DNA from 2 places in the Alteromonas macleodii ATCC 27126 genome. Region 1 is predicted to be linked to the other one. Evidence: predicted binding sites of a transcription regulator. Region 1 holds the regulator's gene; the other holds the start of a gene.
The links. The regulator FliA, encoded in region 1, starts transcription of late flagellar genes. The targets are predictions, from matches to a motif close to CTAAAGNTNNNNNNNNNNNNGCCGATA.

Region 1 (3,421 bases):
TAAGCAACGCGTTAGCGAAACAGCTTATTAGCTATACGCCGTCACATTACAACGAACGAGATGCATGGGTATATCTTCTTAACCTATTGGCTAATCGCATAAATGTGACAGGAAACGATATACTTAGCGCACAAGGTGCTGTTGCATTAGTAGGACCAACAGGTACCGGTAAAACAACTACCGTTGCGAAACTTGCTGCCCGCTATGCGCAAAAATACGGTGCAGAGTCGGTTGCGATGATTACCATCGATACGTATAGAATTGCCGCCTATGAGCAGCTAGCGACATACGGAAAGATTATTGGCTGCACGGTGAGAAAAGCGCAGACTAGTGAAGAACTTGCGGATTTATTATTCCAACTTCGTCATAAGCGACTAGTATTGATTGATACGGCTGGATTTAGTCAAAGAGACAGTCGATTAATTAAACAAATTAAGCAGTTTGATAACGGACAAATGCCAAATGTTAAAAAATATTTGGTAGCGCAAGCAAATACGCAATATCCTGCTTTGCAGAGAATCATTCAAGCGTATGATGATATTGAACTAAGTGGCTGTATTTTCACAAAGTTAGATGAGTGCTACTCTTTAGGAGAGGTGCTTAGTGCAGCGGTTGAATACCAATTACCGGTTAGTTATGTCACCGATGGTCAAAAAGTACCTGAAGACATTAAGATTGCAGAAGCGAAATCTTTGGTTTCCGCTGCTGCAAAGCTTTATAAAAAGTACGGTTTGAATCATACTAGTGGTAACAACGCAATTAAAACAGCATAAGCAGTATGATTGACGACCAAGCGAGTAGCTTAAGAAAAATGAAGCAATCACGGTTAATCAAAGTAATCGCCGTCACCGGTGGCAAAGGTGGCGTAGGTAAAACAAACATTACATTGAACACCGCTATCGCCATGGCGAAGCAAGGTAAACGTGTAATGGTTCTCGATGCGGACCTCGGTCTTGCTAACGTAGACGTTATGTTAGGTTTGCGTGTTGAGAAAAACTTATCCCACGTGCTTTCCGGCGAATGTACACTTGATGAAGTATTAGTGACCGGTCCGCACGGAATAAAGATCGCCCCTGCCACATCAGGCACGCAGTCGATGGCAGAATTGTCGCCAACGCAACACGCTGGCCTAATTCGTGCCTTTAGTGAGCTGCGCTCGCAAATTGACGTGCTAATCGTTGATACAGCGGCAGGTATTTCAGACATGGTGTTGAGCTTTTCAAAAGCCTCACAAGACATCATGGTCGTTGTGTGTGACGAGCCTACTTCATTGACAGATGCGTATGCATTGATAAAAATTCTGAATAGAGAGCACGGTGTTTTCCGCTTCAAAGTTGTGGCTAATATGGTGCGCGACGTGCGAGAAGGCCAAGAGCTATTTAGTAAATTAAGCAAAGTGACAGGGCGTTTTTTAGATGTTGCACTAGAATTAGTGGCGACAGTACCGTTTGACGAGAACATTCGTAAAGCAGTGCGTAAACAAACAGCCATTGTCGATGCTTACCCAGGTTCACCGGCAGCCGTTGCAATAACACAGTTGGCGAGTAAAGCCTTAACATGGCCTATTCCAGCGCAGCCAGGTGGCCATTTAGAGTTTTTCATTGAACAATTAGTTGCAGAAAAAGCCGTAGGAAGTCAGCGTTGAACAGCAAGGCAGCCGCTTATCAACAACAAACCGATAAAGCGCAGTTAGTCGAAAGACATGCGCCATTGGTTAAGCGTATAGCGCATCACTTGATAGCGCGATTGCCGGCTAGTGTTCTTGTAGACGATTTAATTCAATCAGGCATGATTGGATTATTAGAAGCCGCGCGAAACTTTGATGGTTCAAAAGGAGCCAGCTTTGAAACGTTTGCCGGTATTCGCATTCGCGGTGCTATGCTAGATGAAATTCGCAAAGGGGATTGGACACCGCGTTCAGTTCACCGAAATGGCCGAGCGATCACTGAAGCAATTTCGCAAGTAGAAAGCGAAACAGGTCGCGATGCTAGAGATTCTGATATTGCTGATAAGCTTAATGTAAGCTTGCAGGACTATCACCAAATGCTTAATGAAGTAAATGCCGGAAAGCTGGTAGGTATTGAAGATTTAGGTGTGTCAGAAGATGTTATTTCGACAGAGCAAAATCGAGGTAGCGACGCACCACTGGAAGATTTAATGCAAGGCGCTTTCCAAAAAGCGCTTGCCCATGCAATTACGACATTACCTGAAAGAGAAGCGATTGTACTTTCGCTGTATTATGATGAAGAGCTGAACCTAAGAGAAATTGGTGAGGTTCTTGATGTAAGTGAATCGAGAGTCAGTCAAATTCACAGTCAGGCCATGTTAAAACTCAAATCACGAATGAAGTCGTGGCAAGCTGACGAAGAATAGAAATTAATAACAATTAACCCCTCACTGGAGGCTATTTTGGACAAAAGCATGAAAATTCTCGTGGTCGATGATTTTTCTACCATGAGACGTATCATCAAAAACCTACTTAAAGATTTGGGTTTTTCCAACATCCAGGAAGCGGATGACGGAAGTACTGCATTGCCTATGTTGCAGCAAGGTGATTTCGATTTCGTAGTTACCGATTGGAACATGCCTGGAATGCAGGGTATTGACTTGCTTCGCGCGATTAGAGCCGATGACAAGCTCAAGCACCTACCAGTACTTATGGTTACTGCTGAAGCGAAGAAAGAGCAAATTGTTGCCGCTGCGCAAGCAGGTGTTAATGGCTACGTTGTTAAGCCGTTCACTGCAGCAACACTTAAAGAAAAATTAGATAAAATATTCGAACGTTTAGGTTGATCCAGACGCTCACCAGAGAAATGAGGTTTACTGGATGTCAACGAATGTAAACGTTCCAATTTCGTTGGAAGAAGCAAAACAGCTTGTCACCTACCTTGAAGAGGGTGACAACGCTTCAGCCAATGCCCTATTAGAAGCGGCCTCAATGAAAGAAAACGTTGAGTTATTTGCCGAAGTAGGGAAACTGACGCGTCAGCTCCATGACGCGCTGAATAATTTCCAAATAGACGACCGCATTAAAAATCTCGCGACCGATGATATTCCCGATGCACAATCCCGCCTAACCTACGTAATTGAAGAAACTGAAAAAGCTGCTAATACTACTATGGATGCAGTTGAAGCGAGCATGCCTATAGCTGAAATGCTGTCGGCGCGCATCGAAAAGGTTATGCCTGAGTGGAAGAAGCTGATGAATCGCCAAATAGAGTTGGGTGAATTCAAGGCTTTATGCGCAGACTTAGACGAATTGTTGGAAGAAGGTTCGGCACAGTCAGCTAAACTTACACAGTTACTTACAGAAGTATTGATGGCTCAAGGTTATCAAGACTTAACTGGTCAGGTTATTCGCCGCGTTATCGACTTGGTTAAAGAAGTGGAAGACAGCTTAGTTAACATGCTTACCATGTTT
Region 2 (3,421 bases), 150 kb from region 1:
CGTTGCGTTCCGTGGTTCATTCCTAATCGACGAAGAAGGTATGGTACGTCATCAGGTAATCAATGACCTTCCACTTGGCCGTAACGTTGATGAAATGCTACGCATGGTTGATGCACTAGCATTCCACCAAGAGCATGGTGAAGTTTGCCCAGCGGGTTGGACTGAAGGTAAAGCAGGTATGGATGCGTCGCCTGAAGGTGTTGCTAAGTACCTATCTGAAGAAGCAGACAAGCTATAAGCTAAACTGTTTAAAGATTATAAAAAAACAGCGCCTTTTGGCGCTGTTTTTGTTTATATCAGTTTGAATAAAACTACTCTTTATTTTCTACAGGCCATCCGCCTAGCGCTTTATAGCGATTTACCATATAGCAAAATAGCTCGGTGGTCTTTTGGGCGTCATACAGCGCACTGTGCGCTTCACTTTGGTCAAATGCAATCCCCGCTGCACGGCATGCTTTTACCAAAACCGTTTGGCCTAAGGCCAATCCAGCAAGGCTGGTGGTGTCAAATGAAACAAACGGATGGAACGGCGTGCGTTTTATATTGCAGCGTTCTATCGCGGCATTGACGAAACTCTGATCGAACGTTGCATTGTGAGCAACAATAACTGAACGTTGGCAGTCTGCATTTTTTTGCGCCTTGCGGATGCCTTTACATAAGTCCTTCATGGCTTCGCTTTCTTCAATAGCCCCTCGCAATGCACAATTAGGATCGATGCCATTAAATTCTAAGGCTGCTGGCTCTAGGTTAGCGCCCTCAAAGGGGTCAATGTGATAATGAAAAGTTTGATCAGGATGAAGTATACCGTTTTCATCCATTTTCACCGTTACCGCGGCTAATTCTAACAGGGCGTCAGTGCCTGCATTAAATCCGGCTGTTTCAACGTCGATAACAACGGGAAAGTAACCTCGAAAGCGCTGGGAGAGAAGGGGCGGGTTGGCAGACATAAACACTCTTGTAAGACTCGATTGCGTTAATTGGTTGGTGACTAAAATGCGTACCAACCTGCGAAGCATATTGCGTAAAAGAATTATCGCAAGGATACTCTCGAGTTGCCAGTTGCAATTTATAAACTGTTAAATCAGGGGGCTAGCAAAAGTACAAAACGCGAATGGTATTAAACGCTAAACTTTTCTACAATTTGGACGATAATCAAATTAAGCGTGAAAAATCATTAGGCACATTTCTTCTTTTTGTGTGAGCTAATTTGATTCATTATGTTCGGTAATTTGTGCACGTAGTGTTGTCTTTTACCTGTGTTAGTCTGATTTTCGTTATGGTGTCGAAATGGTGTCGAAATTAAAATACATCGCTTTATTGGGGATGCTGGGGTCATTGTCTTCCCACGCTGCCATGCGGCAATATTCTGCAACCATAGAAAGCTCCAACTGGCGAATAGACAAAGACACCCGACTTCAGTGTACCTTGAACCACGAACTACCCGGTTATGGCGAAGCCATGTTCACGAGCTCAGCGTCGAAGCAGCTTAATATGGAATTTGAACTGGACATGTATTTGCTGCCAAGCAAATTTGATATGGCTGCTGTTTATTCTGTACCACCTAAATGGATGCCCGGCGTTGCGCCTAAAACCATTGCCGACATGTCTATTCGTAAACAGTACAATGGCGACCTTCCGCAGGATGCGGCTTGGACTATGTTGTCTGAATTAGAAAAAGGCTTTTGGCCCACAATCTATTACCAAGATTGGTATAACAAATACGACCAAGTGAGTGTGGCATTAAACGCTAGCAACTTCTCTGGTGTGTATCGTGAATTTGTGAAGTGTGTATCGAACTTATTGCCCTTCGGTTTTGATGACATTGCCTACACGGTATTGTCGTATCAAAACAACAGTACAGAGCTAACCAAATATTCGCAGAAGCGCTTAACCATGATAGGTGAATACTTAAAAGAAGACGGCGAGCTTGAGCTTGTGCTTCTTGATGGTTACACCGATAGCTACGGCGGTCGCTATAATAATGAACAGTTGTCTATTCGACGTGCTAACGAAGTAAAAAGCTATTTGACTACGCTAGGTGTACCTGAAGATCGAATTCAGTTAACAGGCCACGGTGAGAAACGCCATATTGCGCCAAACGATACGCGAGAAAGCCGTGCCCAAAATAGACGCGTGGTGGTGCGACTTTCAAAATCCTAGGCGCTAATTGTCGCGCCTACACTCGCTTTAAAATGCGTTAGTTTAATTTTTCTCGCCACCTTAATACCGGTACTAAATGATCGGTGAAAACACCGTCAGCACCTACCACCTTGTCTAAAACTTCCAAGACTTGTTCTGAACTCATACCTGCTGGTAGTGCATCATGTCGGTAGGTGTAGGGGTGGATTGTCAGGTTATTTTCGTGGGCGTAGGCAATCCATGCCGCGGCTTCTATTTTTCCTTGAGTCATCGCTTCATTATCGAGTAAATGGCCTAACCAAGGGCCTATGCCATCGGTATATAACGCAACCTGCTGCATGCCTTCCTGAGTGCGCAGCCAGTTATAATCTGTGTCGCTTTCGCCCCAGTCGTTTTCGCCGATCAGCATCACAACTTTGCCTTTATAGCCCAGGGTTTCTCGAATGCGCTTAACTTCGTTAAAATCGAAGCATTGCAGGTAGCTATTACCGCTCTCTCCACCAAACCCGTAAGCATCTAAGGCATCTACAACGATTTTACTGGCATCAACGCCTTCTTTAATGTGAAAGGCAGGGGACTTTACTTCAGGATAAACCCCTACAGACGTTCCAAATTGGCGATTTAGCTCGCTGATTAGCTCAAAGTGTTCATTTAACGTGGCAACTTTAAAATTAGCATGCGTGCCGCGGTACCTATCTTTAAAAACTTGCTTCCCGTCACTGTTAGCGCGCTCGTGTACCTGCAGTTGTCGCAGTTCTTCAAGAGTAAAATCACGCGCGTAATAGCGTCCGTCATCGCGGTGGCGTGCAGGAAACACATCTTCTACATTGGTGACCGTTTCTAAGTGGATGTCGTGTAGCACAACGGGTATGTCGTCTTTGGTGATAACAACATCTTGCTCAATAAAATCAGGGCCCAGAGAAAAGGCGAGGGTAGCAGCTTCGAGGGTATGCTCAGGTAAATAGCCCGACGCGCCGCGATGGGCTATCACGGTAAAGTGCGTTTCAACATTTTCTTTTGTGTCAGCGTGTGTTTGCGCACTCTCGTTATTTGCAGCCATGGCCGAAAACGCACTGCCAGCAGCAACTGCACCGGTAAAAGCGATAAACAACGCTGGCAGAATAGCGGCCAGTTTTGCTTTTGGCTGACTGCGCAAGCCTATATTGTGCGCTGCTCGAGGCTTCCGACATATCGCTGTTCTAGCTTGGCTTTTGTTTTTATCATCTTGCGAAAATAATAAGCGGTTACGTAGCATGTCGTGTCACTCCATGTGGTTTTTCAT

Region 2: the regulator FliA is predicted to act here: its motif matches at 1,125-1,151, upstream of MASE_RS05570 (flagellar protein MotY).

Annotation. Positions count from the first base shown of each region.
Region 1 covers NC_018632.1:1,152,163-1,155,583, forward strand. The annotation lists gene flhF (flagellar biosynthesis protein FlhF) at 1-773, shown strand, start outside; gene MASE_RS04890 (MinD/ParA family protein) at 779-1,645, shown strand; gene MASE_RS04895 (RNA polymerase sigma factor FliA) at 1,642-2,373, shown strand; gene cheY (chemotaxis response regulator CheY) at 2,410-2,793, shown strand; gene MASE_RS04905 (protein phosphatase CheZ) at 2,828-3,421, shown strand, end outside.
Region 2 covers NC_018632.1:1,306,235-1,309,655, forward strand. The annotation lists gene MASE_RS05560 (peroxiredoxin) at 1-238, shown strand, start outside; gene rnt (ribonuclease T) at 312-947, opposite strand; gene MASE_RS05570 (flagellar protein MotY) at 1,288-2,160, shown strand; gene glpQ (glycerophosphodiester phosphodiesterase) at 2,198-3,394, opposite strand.